One region of the Arthrobacter parietis genome, then DNA from elsewhere that is predicted to be linked to it. Evidence: riboswitches for the same ligand, from Rfam matches in the RefSeq annotation. Region 1 holds a riboswitch; each other region holds the start of a gene.
What was found. Region 1 has a riboswitch for S-adenosylmethionine ahead of ABFX19_RS02550 (rhodanese-like domain-containing protein). Riboswitches for the same ligand answer to the same signal wherever they lie in the genome.

Region 1 (4,012 bases):
CCAAGACGCCGCCCTCCAGGAGGATCTGCGCACCAGCACGAAGGACCGGGCAGAGAACATCATGATTGTGGACCTGCTCCGCAATGACCTCTCCCACCTTGCAGTCCCCGGCACCGTGACGGTGACCCGGTTGTGCGACATCGAGACCTATGCAACCGTTCACCAGATGGTGAGCACCATCGACGCCCGGCTCCGGCCCGGTTCCTCCCGTGCCGAAGCCGTTGCGGCCGCATTTCCTGCCGGCTCAATGACGGGTGCGCCGAAGATCAGCACCATGGCTATCCTGGACCGGCTCGAGGAAGCACCCCGCGGCGTCTACGCCGGCGCCGCCGGCTACTTTTCCCTCGATGGGGCGGCGGATCTCGCCGTCGTCATCCGCACTCTCGTGCTGGAGGACGACGACGGCGGCACCCGCCTCACACTCGGAGTGGGCGGCGCGATCACTGCGGATTCCGACCCCGCCGAGGAGTGGGACGAGGTCCGGACGAAGGCGTTCGGGGTGCTGTCTGCGCTTGGTTCGAGCTTCCCCAGCTGACGCTGCGATCGAGCGGTTCGCTGAGCGGGCCTTTCGTCCACTTGGCGTCTGTGGAAGCATGGGACGCCCGAGGAAAGTGCAACGAAGGAGAACGGTCATGACTAGCTCCAACGATGAAAACACGCCCAACCTGAACGACGTTCCGGAGCCGGATAACGAGTTCCTTCCCAATCGCATCCATCAGGGCCATGCGGGGCAGCCTGAACGCCTCGATGACGATGCCCTGGCGGCCGCAACGGAGCAGGAACGGGTCGACGCCGGTCTCATCGACTACGCACCGGACCAGGTTCCGGACGCTGCCGATCCCCTCCCTGCGGAAGCTTCCGATGAAGCAGACTTTGCCCAGCGCGGGCTGAACGAGGACAACGACACGAGCTCCTGACCTGCCCGGTCACTATGCTGATCGCATGACTGTTCTGGTGTTCCTCGACCCCGCCCGTCCCGACGGCCGCATAGCTGACGCAGCACAGCCGCAGCTGATGGTTACCGACACCGGGATCACGCGGGGTGACGGCATCTTCGAAACAATGCTCGCGGTCAACGGCGCTCCCCGGAAGCTGCAGGCCCACCTCGCCCGGCTGGCGACGTCCGCCGATGCGCTGGAACTGAAGGTTCCGTCGTCGGACGTGTGGGAACGCGCCATCACCACCGCGCTGGCGGCAGCCGACGACGATGGCGAACTCGTGGTCAAACTCGTCGCCACCCGGGGCGAACCAGAGGCGGGAGCCACCGCGTGGGTCCAGGTGTCCGCCGTACCGGTCGGGTTGCGCGGCCAGCGGCTGTCGGTCCTCCTGCTTGACCGCGGCTATGACAGCACGGTTGCCCAGCGTGCTCCGTGGCTGCTGATGGGCGCGAAGACCCTTTCCTACGCGGTGAACATGGCGGCGGTCCGCTATGCGCGCTCGCACGGCGCCGACGATGTCATCTTCACCTCGTCTGACGGCAAGGTCCTCGAGGGCCCGACGTCGACAGTCCTGATCGCGCAGGTCATCGACGGCGTCAAGCACCTCATCACGCCGCAGCTTGAGAGCGGGATCCTCCCCGGCACCTCGCAGGGCGCACTGTTTGCGGCGGCCCGTGAGGCAGGTTGGGATTTGGGTTACGGACCGCTCGTGCCGGAAGACCTGTTCGAGTCTGACGGCGTTTGGCTGATCTCGAGCGTCCGTCTGCTCGCCGAGGTCGAGTCCATCGACGGAAAGCCGGTGACGCTTTCGCCCGAGTTGACCGCGGAGTTGAGCGGTCTCATAGCGTCCGTCTCCTAGCCCGAGCGCCCGTCCCCCAGCCCGACCGCCCGTTCCCTGGCCCACTCGTCCGTTCCCTGGTCCAACCGCAAAAGTGCCGGGAATTCGCAGGATCGTGGGGACATCCCCACGAACCTGCCACGCATCGGCACTTTTGGCTCAGGCCTGCCACGCATCGGCGCTTTTGGCTCGGACCTGCCACGCCCCGGCGCCTTTGGCCCGAGTACCACGGGCGTTACCGCACGTTACGGCCCGGCATGGCAGGCATGGCGCCGCCGGTGCTACGTTCATTCCGGAGTAACGAGTGCCAGCGCCAAGCCCTGACTTGCTGGACGGCAACCCTCTTTCACGGCGGGGTGCCTCAGGTGACTACTCGGCACAACGATCACATCCCATGATCACCAGCGTGCACAGCGTGAGGAGACACAATGGCACTGCATTCCAACCCCCATCCCCCGGCGAATTCCCGGCCCGGCAACGGCTATGCCGGCAACATCACCGCACGTGATGCGGTGGAACGCGTCAGCAAGGGCGCCGTGCTGGTGGATGTCCGCACTGTCGAGGAATGGCGGAGCGTCGGCGTTCCCGACCTCACCGACGCCGGGACCGTCCCCCTCTTCCTCGAGTGGACGCGCTCCGACGGCAGCCGTAACGTCTCCTTCCTCAACCAGCTGAACGGGCTCAAGGGCCGCGAACTGCTTTTCCTGTGCCGTTCCGGCGTCCGTTCTGTGGCAGCAGCACAGAATGCCACCGCCGCCGGTCACACTGCCTACAACGTGCTGCACGGATTTGAGGCCGACGGCGGCTGGCGCTCCAGCGGCCTCGCCACCACAGTGCATGCAGAAGAAGCCCCAGAGAGCACGGATACGACAGATCACGCAACGACCACAGGACAGACCGCGATCACAGAACGGACCGGCGCTGCCCGTTCGGCAACGGACCGTGGCGACGCCCGTGAATGAGCACACGCCAGTAAGTGAGCCCGCGCCGTCGTCGTTCTCTCCGGCGGCCAGCCGTGAGCCCATCGCGGGGAACGGCGGCTACCCCCGAATCCAACGCCCGGATGACGACGGCGCTGCCTGGTCACCCGATACCCTCGCGGTACGCGGGGGGCTGGCACGGTCCAACTTCGAGGAGACGTCCGAGGCGCTCTTCCTGAACTCGGGCTTTGTGTATTCCTCTGCTGCGGCGGCGGAGGCAGCCTTCACCGGGGACGTCGACCGCTTTGTATACTCCCGGTACGGCAACCCGACTGTCGCCATGTTCCAGGAGCGGCTTCGCCTGCTCGAGGGTGCGGAGGCGTGCTTCGCCACAGCCAGCGGCATGTCTGCCGTCTTCACCGCGCTCGGTGCCCTCCTGGCCTCGGGCGACCGCGTTGTTGCCTCACGCAGCCTCTTCGGCTCGTGCTTCGTCATCCTCAACGAGATTCTGCCGCGCTGGGGTGTGGAGACTGTCTTCGTGGACGGCTGGGACCTCGGCCAGTGGCAGGAAGCACTGAGCATTCCCACCACGGCGGTCTTCTTTGAGTCGCCGTCCAATCCGATGCAGGAGATCGTCGATATCCGGGCGGTCGTTGAGCTCGGCCACGCGGCCGGTGCGCAGGTCGTCGTCGACAATGTCTTCGCCACACCGCTGCTGCAGCGGTGTACGGAACTGGGTGCCGACGTCGTCGTCTATTCCGGCACCAAACACATCGACGGGCAGGGCCGGGTGCTGGGCGGCGCGATCCTCGGCCGCAGGGAGTTCATCGAGGGTCCGGTGAAGACACTCATGCGGCACACCGGGCCCGCGCTGTCGTCATTCAATGCCTGGACCCTCCTCAAGGGACTGGAAACCCTTTCCCTGCGGGTGAACCACTCCTCGTCCTCGGCGCTGACCCTCGCCCGCTGGCTTGAAGCCCAACCGGCTGTGAACTGGGTCCGTTACCCGTTGCTCGAATCGCACCCGCAGTTTGATCTCGCTGCCGCCCAGATGACAGCCGGCGGCACGGTGGTGACCTTTGAACTGGATGCACCCGAGGGAAAGGCGAAGGAGCGCGCCTTTGCGCTGCTCGATGCCCTGAAAGTCATCGATATCTCCAATAACCTGGGCGATTCAAAGACGCTGATCACCCACCCTGCTACCACCACACATCGCGCCATGGGTCCAGGAGGGCGTGCCGCAATCGGCTTGACCGACGGCGTCATCCGGCTCTCGGTGGGCCTTGAAGACGTAAGCGACCTGCAGACTGATCTGG
Region 2 (4,012 bases), 570 kb from region 1:
ATTTGTTCCTGAACGCCGTACCGAGGCGGCGGCACTGGAGCTGCCGGGGGACAAGGCGTACGAGGTTGCGAACCGTGGCTCGGGGAAGCAGCAGGCCGCCACAACGATGGCTTTCGTCCGCCTCCTGAAAGATCTCATGCGGGAGAAAGGGCTGGGGTCCCGGATTGTCCCCATTGTTCCGGATGAGTCCAGAACCTTCGGCATGGACGCCTTTTTCCCGACAGCGAAGATCTACAACCCGGACGGCCAGAACTACCTCTCCGTTGACCGGGAGTTGGTTCTCGCGTACAAGGAATCGATTCAAGGCCAGATCCTGCATCCGGGGATCAATGAGGCCGGTGCGGTGGCTGCCTTCACGGCTGCGGGTACCGCCTATGCAACCCACGGTGAGCCGCTGATTCCGATCTACGTGTTCTACTCAATGTTCGGATTCCAGCGCACGGGAGATTCCTTCTGGGCAGCAGGAGACCAGATGACCCGCGGGTTCATCATCGGCGCCACCGCAGGCCGCACCACCCTCACCGGCGAAGGCCTCCAACACGCCGACGGACACTCACCCATCCTTGCCTCCACCAACCCCGCCGTCATCACCTACGACCCGGCCTACGGGTATGAACTCGGCATCATCATGCGTGCAGGACTGGAGCGCTTGTACGGCGCGAATTCCGACGATCGAAACGTCATGTACTACCTGACCGTCTACAACGAGCCGATCATCCAGCCGCCGCTTCCCGCCGGGTTGGATGCCGACGCCGTGGTGCGCGGCGTGTACAGGCTGAAGCCCGGCAACGACGACGGCGGCCGGCCGAAGGCGCAGATCCTCGCCTCCGGCGTGGCCGTCCCGTGGGCGCTCGAGGCGCAGGAACTCCTGGCAGACCACTGGGGTGTTTCGGCCGATGTGTGGTCGGTGACTTCGTGGACGGAGCTGCGGCGTGACGCACTCGCCGCCGAGGAGGAGGCCTTCCTCAACCCCGATGCAGAGGCCCGCGTTCCCTTCGTCACCCAGCAGCTTGGGGACGCACCCGGACCGATCGTGGCCGTCACCGACTACATGAAGGCTGTTCCGGATCAAATCCGCCAGTTCCTGCCGCAGGACTTCGCCACACTCGGAGCGGACGGGTTCGGCTTTTCCGACACACGCGCCGCAGCCAGGCGGTACTTCAAGATCGACCCAGCCTCCGTCGTCGTACGCACTCTTCAGCTCCTCGCGAAGCGGGGAGAAATTGACGCGGACGCACCACGCCAAGCGATGGAGAAGTACGCACTCCTCACCCTCCCCTGACGTTTTTGTCGCCTAGTTGCGGCCTAGAAACACTTTTACCTGCAACTAGGCGACAAAAACTTCTGCAACTCAACGGGTGGATTACATGGAACGTCATCTTCGTGCGGCGTGATACTCCTGTGCCTACACTGGCCGTGGTCATGAGTGCCAGCACCAAGCCCCGGCTTGCTGGCCAGCAACCCTCCAGCTGCGGTGGGGTGCTCCGGGTGAAGACCTGGCCGCCCGGCACCAGCCGGACGGCAAGCGCGGCCCGCGGTGCTCCCACCATGCCGGGCCCATGCCAAAGGAGCCTTGAATGTCCAACCAATGGTCTTTCGAAACCCGCCAGATCCACGCCGGCCAGGAACCCGACAGCGCCACGGGAGCCCGCGCCCTGCCGATCTACCAGACCACGTCGTTCGTCTTTCCCAGTGCCGAAAGCGCCGCCAACCGGTTTGCCCTTGCCGAACTGGCTCCCATCTACACGCGGATCGGCAACCCCACGCAGGATGCTGTTGAGCAGCGGATCGCCAGCCTTGAAGGCGGGCTGGGCGCGCTGCTGCTCAGCTCAGGTCAGGCGGCGGAGACCTTCGCGATCCTGAATGTCGCGGAGGCCGGCGATCACGTCGTCGCCAGTCCGAGCCTGTACGGCGGAACCTACAACCTGCTGGCCCATACGCTGAAGAAGTTCGGCATTTCGGTCACCTTCGTGGCGGATCCGGACAATCTGGACCAGTGGCGGGACGCTGTGCAGCCCAACACCAAGCTGTTCTTCGCGGAGGTCGTCTCCAACCCGCGGCAGGACGTACTCGACATTGAGGGCGTGTCCCGGACCGCTCACGACGCCGGTGTGCCGCTGATCGTGGACAACACCCTTGCCACCCCTTACCTCATCCGGCCCCTGGAGTGGGGCGCGGACATCGTTGTCCACTCGGCCACCAAATACCTGGGCGGCCACGGTACGGCGATCGCCGGCGTGATCGTTGACTCGGGAAAGTTTGATTTCGGCAAGGATCCCAACCGTTTCCCGGGCTTCAATACGCCGGACCCGACATACAACGGTCTGGTGTACGCACGGGATCTGGGTGCGGATGGTGCCCTCGGGGCCAACCTGTCCTACATCCTCAAGGCCCGGGTCCAGTTGCTGCGGGACCTCGGCTCGGCGGTATCCCCGTTCAACGCGTTCCTGATCGCCCAGGGCCTGGAAACCCTGAGCCTGCGGATGGAGCGGCATGTCTCCAACGCGGTCGACGTGGCTCAGTGGCTGGAAGCGCGTGAGGATGTCGAGTCGGTCGCCTATGCCGGGCTGCCCTCGAGCCCCTGGTATGAGCGCGGCCGCACGTACGGGCCGAAGGGGATCGGCGCCATTGTGTCCTTCAACCTGGCCGGCGGCGCCGAGGCCGGCAAGCGCTTCGTGGATGCCCTGGAACTGCATTCGCATGTGGCGAACCTCGGCGACGTCCGTTCGCTGGTGATCCACCCGGCGTCGACCACGCATAGCCAGCTATCGCCTGAGCAGCAGGCCATTGCCGGTGTCACACCCGGCCTGGTGCGGCTCTCAGTGGGTATTGAACACATTGATGACATTCTGGCGGACCTTGAATCCGGTTTCAGGGCAGCCAAGGAATTCCTGGACGCCTAGAGTTCGGGAAGCTTTCAGGAGCGCGCCCAGGCGAGCAGCTTGTCCAACGGCCACGTCGTAATGATGCGGTCCGCCGGCACGCCGTTCGCCTCGGCGCGCTCCGCCCCGTACTGGAGGAAATCCAGCTGACCGGGGGCGTGCGCGTCGCTGTCGATGCTGAAGAGACATCCGGCTTCGAGTGCCAGCTGGATCAGGTCATCCGGCGGATCCTGCCGCTCGGGACGTGAATTGATCTCCACCGCTACGTTGTTCTCGGCACAGGCGGTGAACACCTTCCGGGCGTCGAACTCGGACTGTGGACGCTGGCCGCGGGAACCCTGGACAAGACGGCCCGTGCAGTGGCCAAGGACGTTGGTATGGGGATCGCGAATGCCGCCCAGCATGCGTGCGGTCATGGTGCGGCGGTCGGAGCGCAGCTTGGAGTGGACACTGGCGACAACGATGTCCAGCTCATCGAGCATCTCCGGCGACTGATCCAGTGTTCCGTCTTCAAGGATGTCCACCTCGATGCCCTTCAAAAGGCGGAAGCCGTTGCCGCCGTCGTCGTTGTTGATCTGGTCCACGATCTGGAGTTGCTCCGTGAGGCGCTCCGCGCTCAGGCCGTTCGCGATCTTCAGGGTGGGGGAGTGGTCCGTGAGCACCAGGTATTCATGATTGAGCGCACGCGCGGCGTCGACCATGAGCGGGATGGGACTCCCGCCGTCGGACCAGTCGCTGTGACTGTGCAGGTCACCGCGGAGGAGGGCCCTCAGCTCCGAGCCGCCGCTGGCCAGGGCTTCTTTCGAGCGCTCGCGGAGGTCGGCGAGATAGGCCGGCACTTCACCGTTGAGCGCTTGGGTGATGACCTCATGGGAGCGCGCTCCGATGCCCTTCATTCGCTTGAGCCGGCCGTCGCGGGCGCGTTGTGCGAGTTCGTCGGGCTCCAGCTCGGCAATGGCCGCTGCGGCCTTGCGGAACGCCTGAACCTTGAAACTCGGAGCCAGTTCCCGTTCCAGCCAGAAGGCGATCTCATTCAATGCGGCGGTGGCATCCATAGGCCCATCTTCCACCATTTACGCGGTGGTGGCCTGGTGCAGGGAAGCAGCTCTATCATGTGATCCAGGTAACGC
Region 3 (4,012 bases), on a different contig from region 1:
CTGGGCGTCCGCGTCAACTCCCACCACGGAATGGCCACGCAGCGCCAGTTCCCCGCCAACCCGGCCTTGCCCGCAGCCGGCGTCGAGAATACGCGCATTTCGGGGAGCCATTGCGTCGACGCACCGGGCTTCCCCGTGTAAGTCCGCACCCTCGGATATCAGCTGTTCAAAACGCTGGATGTAGGCGGCTGACCTGTTGGGGTCCGCGCGTTTTCCTGCGTCCCAGAGCGTTTCTTTCTTCACATTCGGGAGTCTAACCCGCCACCGTAACGGCGTTACCGTGACAGTGGTGTCCGGCTGACGCCGGGCACCACCATCTGCAGAAATTCCCGCACATGTCCCAGTTCCTGTGCGTTGATGCTGTGGTACATGCCCGCGTAGAGCACCTTGGTGAGCTTGGTGTGGCGGTTCAGCCAGCCGTGGGTGAACTCGATTCGATCGGCGGGAATGACCGGGTCTTCCTGATCCCGGCCCCAGAAGAACGGCACTGGCTTCGCAACAAGCGCGCTGTCGTTGAAGAACGTGCTGCCGTCGGTCGGCACAACAAACCCTGAGAGCCCGACGACGGCCGCGTAGTCTGCGGGCCGGGCACGCAGCATGGAGCTTGCCACTGCCATGCCCATCGAGAAGCCGAGCAGGGTGACGCTCGAGTGCGACTGCTTGATGGAGTCGACCCAGTCAATGACGTCCTGGACGGCGGCGGTGACCTTGTCGACCGAATAGGCGGCGTCCTGCATCAGCGGGAACCAGGTGAAACCTGCTCCCAGGGCGACCGGCGCACGTACGGATGCCACGGTGAACTCGTCGGGCAGGAAGTCGAGGATACCCATGAGGTCTTCCTCGTTGGCCATGTGTCCGTGCAGCAGCACCAGGAGCGGCGAGCCGGAGCGCTCGTCTTCGGGCTTCGACCAGACGACAGTCGGTGCGGTCGAGGCCGGGCCGGTCCCGGGCCCGGTCTCGGGGGCGGAGGCGGAGGCGGAGGAGGAGGCGGAGGAGGGCGCAGCAGAACCGTCAGTCGAGGAAAAATTCGTCATAGCTCCATAGTGGCATGTTGAACTGTGCCGGCTGCGTGCTGCGGCAGGCTGCGACTCAGCCCGCGCGCAACCGTAGCGCTGAGGCGCTCTCCTTGACATCGCCGTCGTCGGTGTTGCTATAGAACGCTGCTGCCAGCGCGGGCTCAAGCTGCGCAATCTCGGTGAGGAAGGCATCGTGGCCGATGGGAGATTCAATGGTGTGGACGGCAACGTTCCCGGGCAATGCGGACGCCAGTTCAACGGACTGGCGAGGCCAGTAGAGGCGATCCGAATCCACCGCCGCGACGAAGAACTCTGCCGAGGCAGCTGCGAGTGCAGTGCTGAGGCTCCCCCGGTCACGGGCAACGTCGTGGCTCATGAGCGCTTCAGTGAGGATGACGTAGCTGTTGGCGTCAAACCGCCGGACCAGCTTTTCCGCCTGATGGTCCAGGTAGCTCTCCACCTGGTAGCGGCCGCGCCCGCCCGGCACCGACGACCCAAAAGGCTCTTCCATACCCTGCGCTGCCCGACCGAACCGGTGTACGAGTTCCGCCTCCGAACGGTAGGTGATGTGCGCGATGCGCCGGGCAAGGCCCAACCCATCCTCGGGACCGGCGCTTCCGTAGTAGTCGCCGCCGGTGAACCGCGGGTCGAGGCGAATGGCCTGCACCTGGGCCTGCGCGAAGGCGATCTGCTCCGCGGTGCTCGCTGCTCCGCACGCGATGACGGCGCACCGTTGCACCCGCCCGGGATAGGTGACAGCCCACTCAAGAGCCCTCGCGCCTCCCATTGACCCACCCAGCACGGAGTGCCAGGAGGAGATGCCCAGCAGGTCTGCGAGCAGTGCCTCGGCACGCACGGAATCGCGGATGGTGACGAAGGGGAAACGCGAACCCCACGGCTTGCCCTCCGGATCAAGCGACGCCGGCCCCGTGGATCCGTAACAGCCGCCCAGCATATTGATGGACACCACGAAGTAGCGGTTCGTGTCGATGGTTCTGCCCGGACCCACCAACCCGTCCCACCAGCCATCCTCGGAGGACTCGCCCCGCGCTACATGTGAGCTGCCGGTGAGTGCGTGCTCGATCAGCACCGCATTGGAGGCATCGGCATTGAGCGTGCCCCAGGTCTCGTAGGCGAGGACGACATCGGGCAAATGGCCGCCTGTTTCCAGCGCCAACGGGCCAATCCGGAACCGTTGCACGACGACGCCGTCAACCAGCCCCGCTTCCGGCTGCGGAACCGCTGTGGTGATGCCTGTCAAAACCCTGCCGCCTCACTGAATCGCGCTTGCTCCTGCACTGCATGCAGGGCCTGGTCTTCACCCGGGGCACCCCGCCGCGAGGGAGGGTTGCCGGACAGCAAGCCGGGGCTGATGGCGGGTGGAACCTGCCGCACTGTCACTCGTTACCTCGTATTAGGAAACCTGACCAGCGCGGGTGAGGGCAACTTGTGTGACTCGCCGTGAAATGAAGCCGGCTGGCGTAGTAGCCGTGAAAGGCGCGCGTGCGGCAGAGGATGCTTGAGTGGGGCCGTTCGGCGTCTATGGGAAAACGGTCGGCCCCACTCAAGGGGGACACCCAGTGGGCGTCCCTGGCAGGAAACTCCGGCGGTCTCGGAACCGGGCTCCCTGTGTGAAGCAACTATCCGGCTCTGACCTTGGGTTTTGCTTGGAACATCGTCGCCCGCGGTGTGACTTAGGTAACCCTTAGTCGAGGCCTCCATCACAAAGTGCCAAAATGGGGCCATGCGCCTGGATCATGTGTCTTATGCCTGCGAACCTGACGGACTGACTGCTACTGCGGAACGGATTTCCGACGCCCTCGGAGTTGAATTCGTGAAGGGTGGAATCCACCCGCGGTTTGGCACCCGCAACATGATTTTTCCGTTGGTCAACGGCCAGTACCTCGAGGTAGTCGAGGTCCTTGACCACCCAGCCTCGGACAAGGCTCCATTTGGCCAGGCGGTGCGGGCACGGTCCGAGGCCGGCGGCGGCTGGATGGGCTGGTGCGTAGCCGTTGATGACCTCGCCCCGTTCGAGGACCGCCTTGGCCGCAGCGCCGTCCCCGGTAACCGCAAATTCCCGGACGGGCAGGAGCTGACCTGGCAGCAGATCGGCATCAAGGGCCTCATCGCTGACCCTCAGGTCCCCTACATGATCCGCTGGGATGAAGGCACGGAGTCCCTCCACCCATCCCAGGCGCGCACCGCGTCCGTGCGCCTCAGCGCGCTCACCATCGCCGGGTCGGCAGAGCGCGTCACAGAGTGGCTCGGAACGCCCGTCACCCACCCGTTGGACGACGTCGACGTCGAGTGGATCGCCCCCAACGGCACGCCCGGCATCATGTCGGTAGCGTTCGAAACCCCGAAGGGTGCGGTCCGGATCTAATTGGTTCTTTCGGACGCTGGTTCCCCAGGCCGCGTGGCCGGGGGTTAGCTTCCGATGCCGATAGCCGGGCCGAAGAGCGCGAAGCCGACAAAGCCTGCAATGTCCAGCAGCGCATGCGCTATCACCAGGGGCATCACCCGCTTGGTGCGCGTGTAGGCGTAGCCGAAGATCAGCCCCATGATCACGTTCCCGATGAACGGGCCGATCCCCTGGTACAGGTGATAGCTCCCTCGCAGGAGCGCCGAAGTCACAATAATCACCGGGACTGACCAGCCCAGTTCCCGGAGCCGCTCAAAGAGGTAGCCCACCACAATGACCTCTTCGAGCACCGCGTGACGGATCGCCGAGAGCACCAGCACAGGCAGCGTCCACCAGTAGGTGTCGAGCGCCGTCGGGATGATCGCAGTGGTAAGCCCCAGTGCCCGGCCCGCGGCGTACACCCCGAGCGTTCCCACCCCGATCACCGCGGCCAGCCCCACTCCCAGACCGAAGTCGACCTTCGGTTTGCTGAAGGTGAAGCCAATCCGGCGGAAGGCCGACTTCCCCGGCTGGGTGAGCAGGAACAGCACAAGCACCACGGGAACCAGCGCAAAGAAGATTCCCAGCAGCT

Region 2: it holds a riboswitch for S-adenosylmethionine, as region 1 does, so the genes downstream of both, ABFX19_RS05195 (bifunctional o-acetylhomoserine/o-acetylserine sulfhydrylase) here and ABFX19_RS02550 (rhodanese-like domain-containing protein) in region 1, are expected to answer to the same signal.
Region 3: it holds a riboswitch for S-adenosylmethionine, as region 1 does, so the genes downstream of both, metX (homoserine O-acetyltransferase MetX) here and ABFX19_RS02550 (rhodanese-like domain-containing protein) in region 1, are expected to answer to the same signal.

The regions. Positions count from the first base shown of each region.
Region 1 is NZ_BAAAON010000001.1:541,773-545,784, forward strand. Features, by position in the region: gene pabB (aminodeoxychorismate synthase component I) at 1-535, shown strand, start outside; gene ABFX19_RS02540 (hypothetical protein) at 633-917, shown strand; gene ABFX19_RS02545 (aminodeoxychorismate lyase) at 943-1,797, shown strand; SAM riboswitch class IV at 2,073-2,198, shown strand; gene ABFX19_RS02550 (rhodanese-like domain-containing protein) at 2,205-2,738, shown strand; gene ABFX19_RS02555 (O-succinylhomoserine sulfhydrylase) at 2,827-4,012, shown strand, end outside.
Region 2 is NZ_BAAAON010000001.1:1,108,312-1,112,323, reverse strand. Features, by position in the region: partial or broken gene ABFX19_RS05200 (transketolase-like TK C-terminal-containing protein) at 1-1,282, shown strand, start outside; SAM riboswitch class IV at 1,419-1,534, shown strand; gene ABFX19_RS05195 (bifunctional o-acetylhomoserine/o-acetylserine sulfhydrylase) at 1,578-2,903, shown strand; gene ABFX19_RS05190 (PHP domain-containing protein) at 2,918-3,937, opposite strand.
Region 3 is NZ_BAAAON010000010.1:146,285-150,296, reverse strand. Features, by position in the region: gene ABFX19_RS15335 (class I SAM-dependent methyltransferase) at 1-243, opposite strand, end outside; gene ABFX19_RS15330 (alpha/beta hydrolase) at 276-1,034, opposite strand; gene metX (homoserine O-acetyltransferase MetX) at 1,090-2,277, opposite strand; SAM riboswitch class IV at 2,295-2,425, opposite strand; gene ABFX19_RS15320 (VOC family protein) at 2,761-3,402, shown strand; gene ABFX19_RS15315 (CPBP family intramembrane glutamic endopeptidase) at 3,447-4,012, opposite strand, start outside.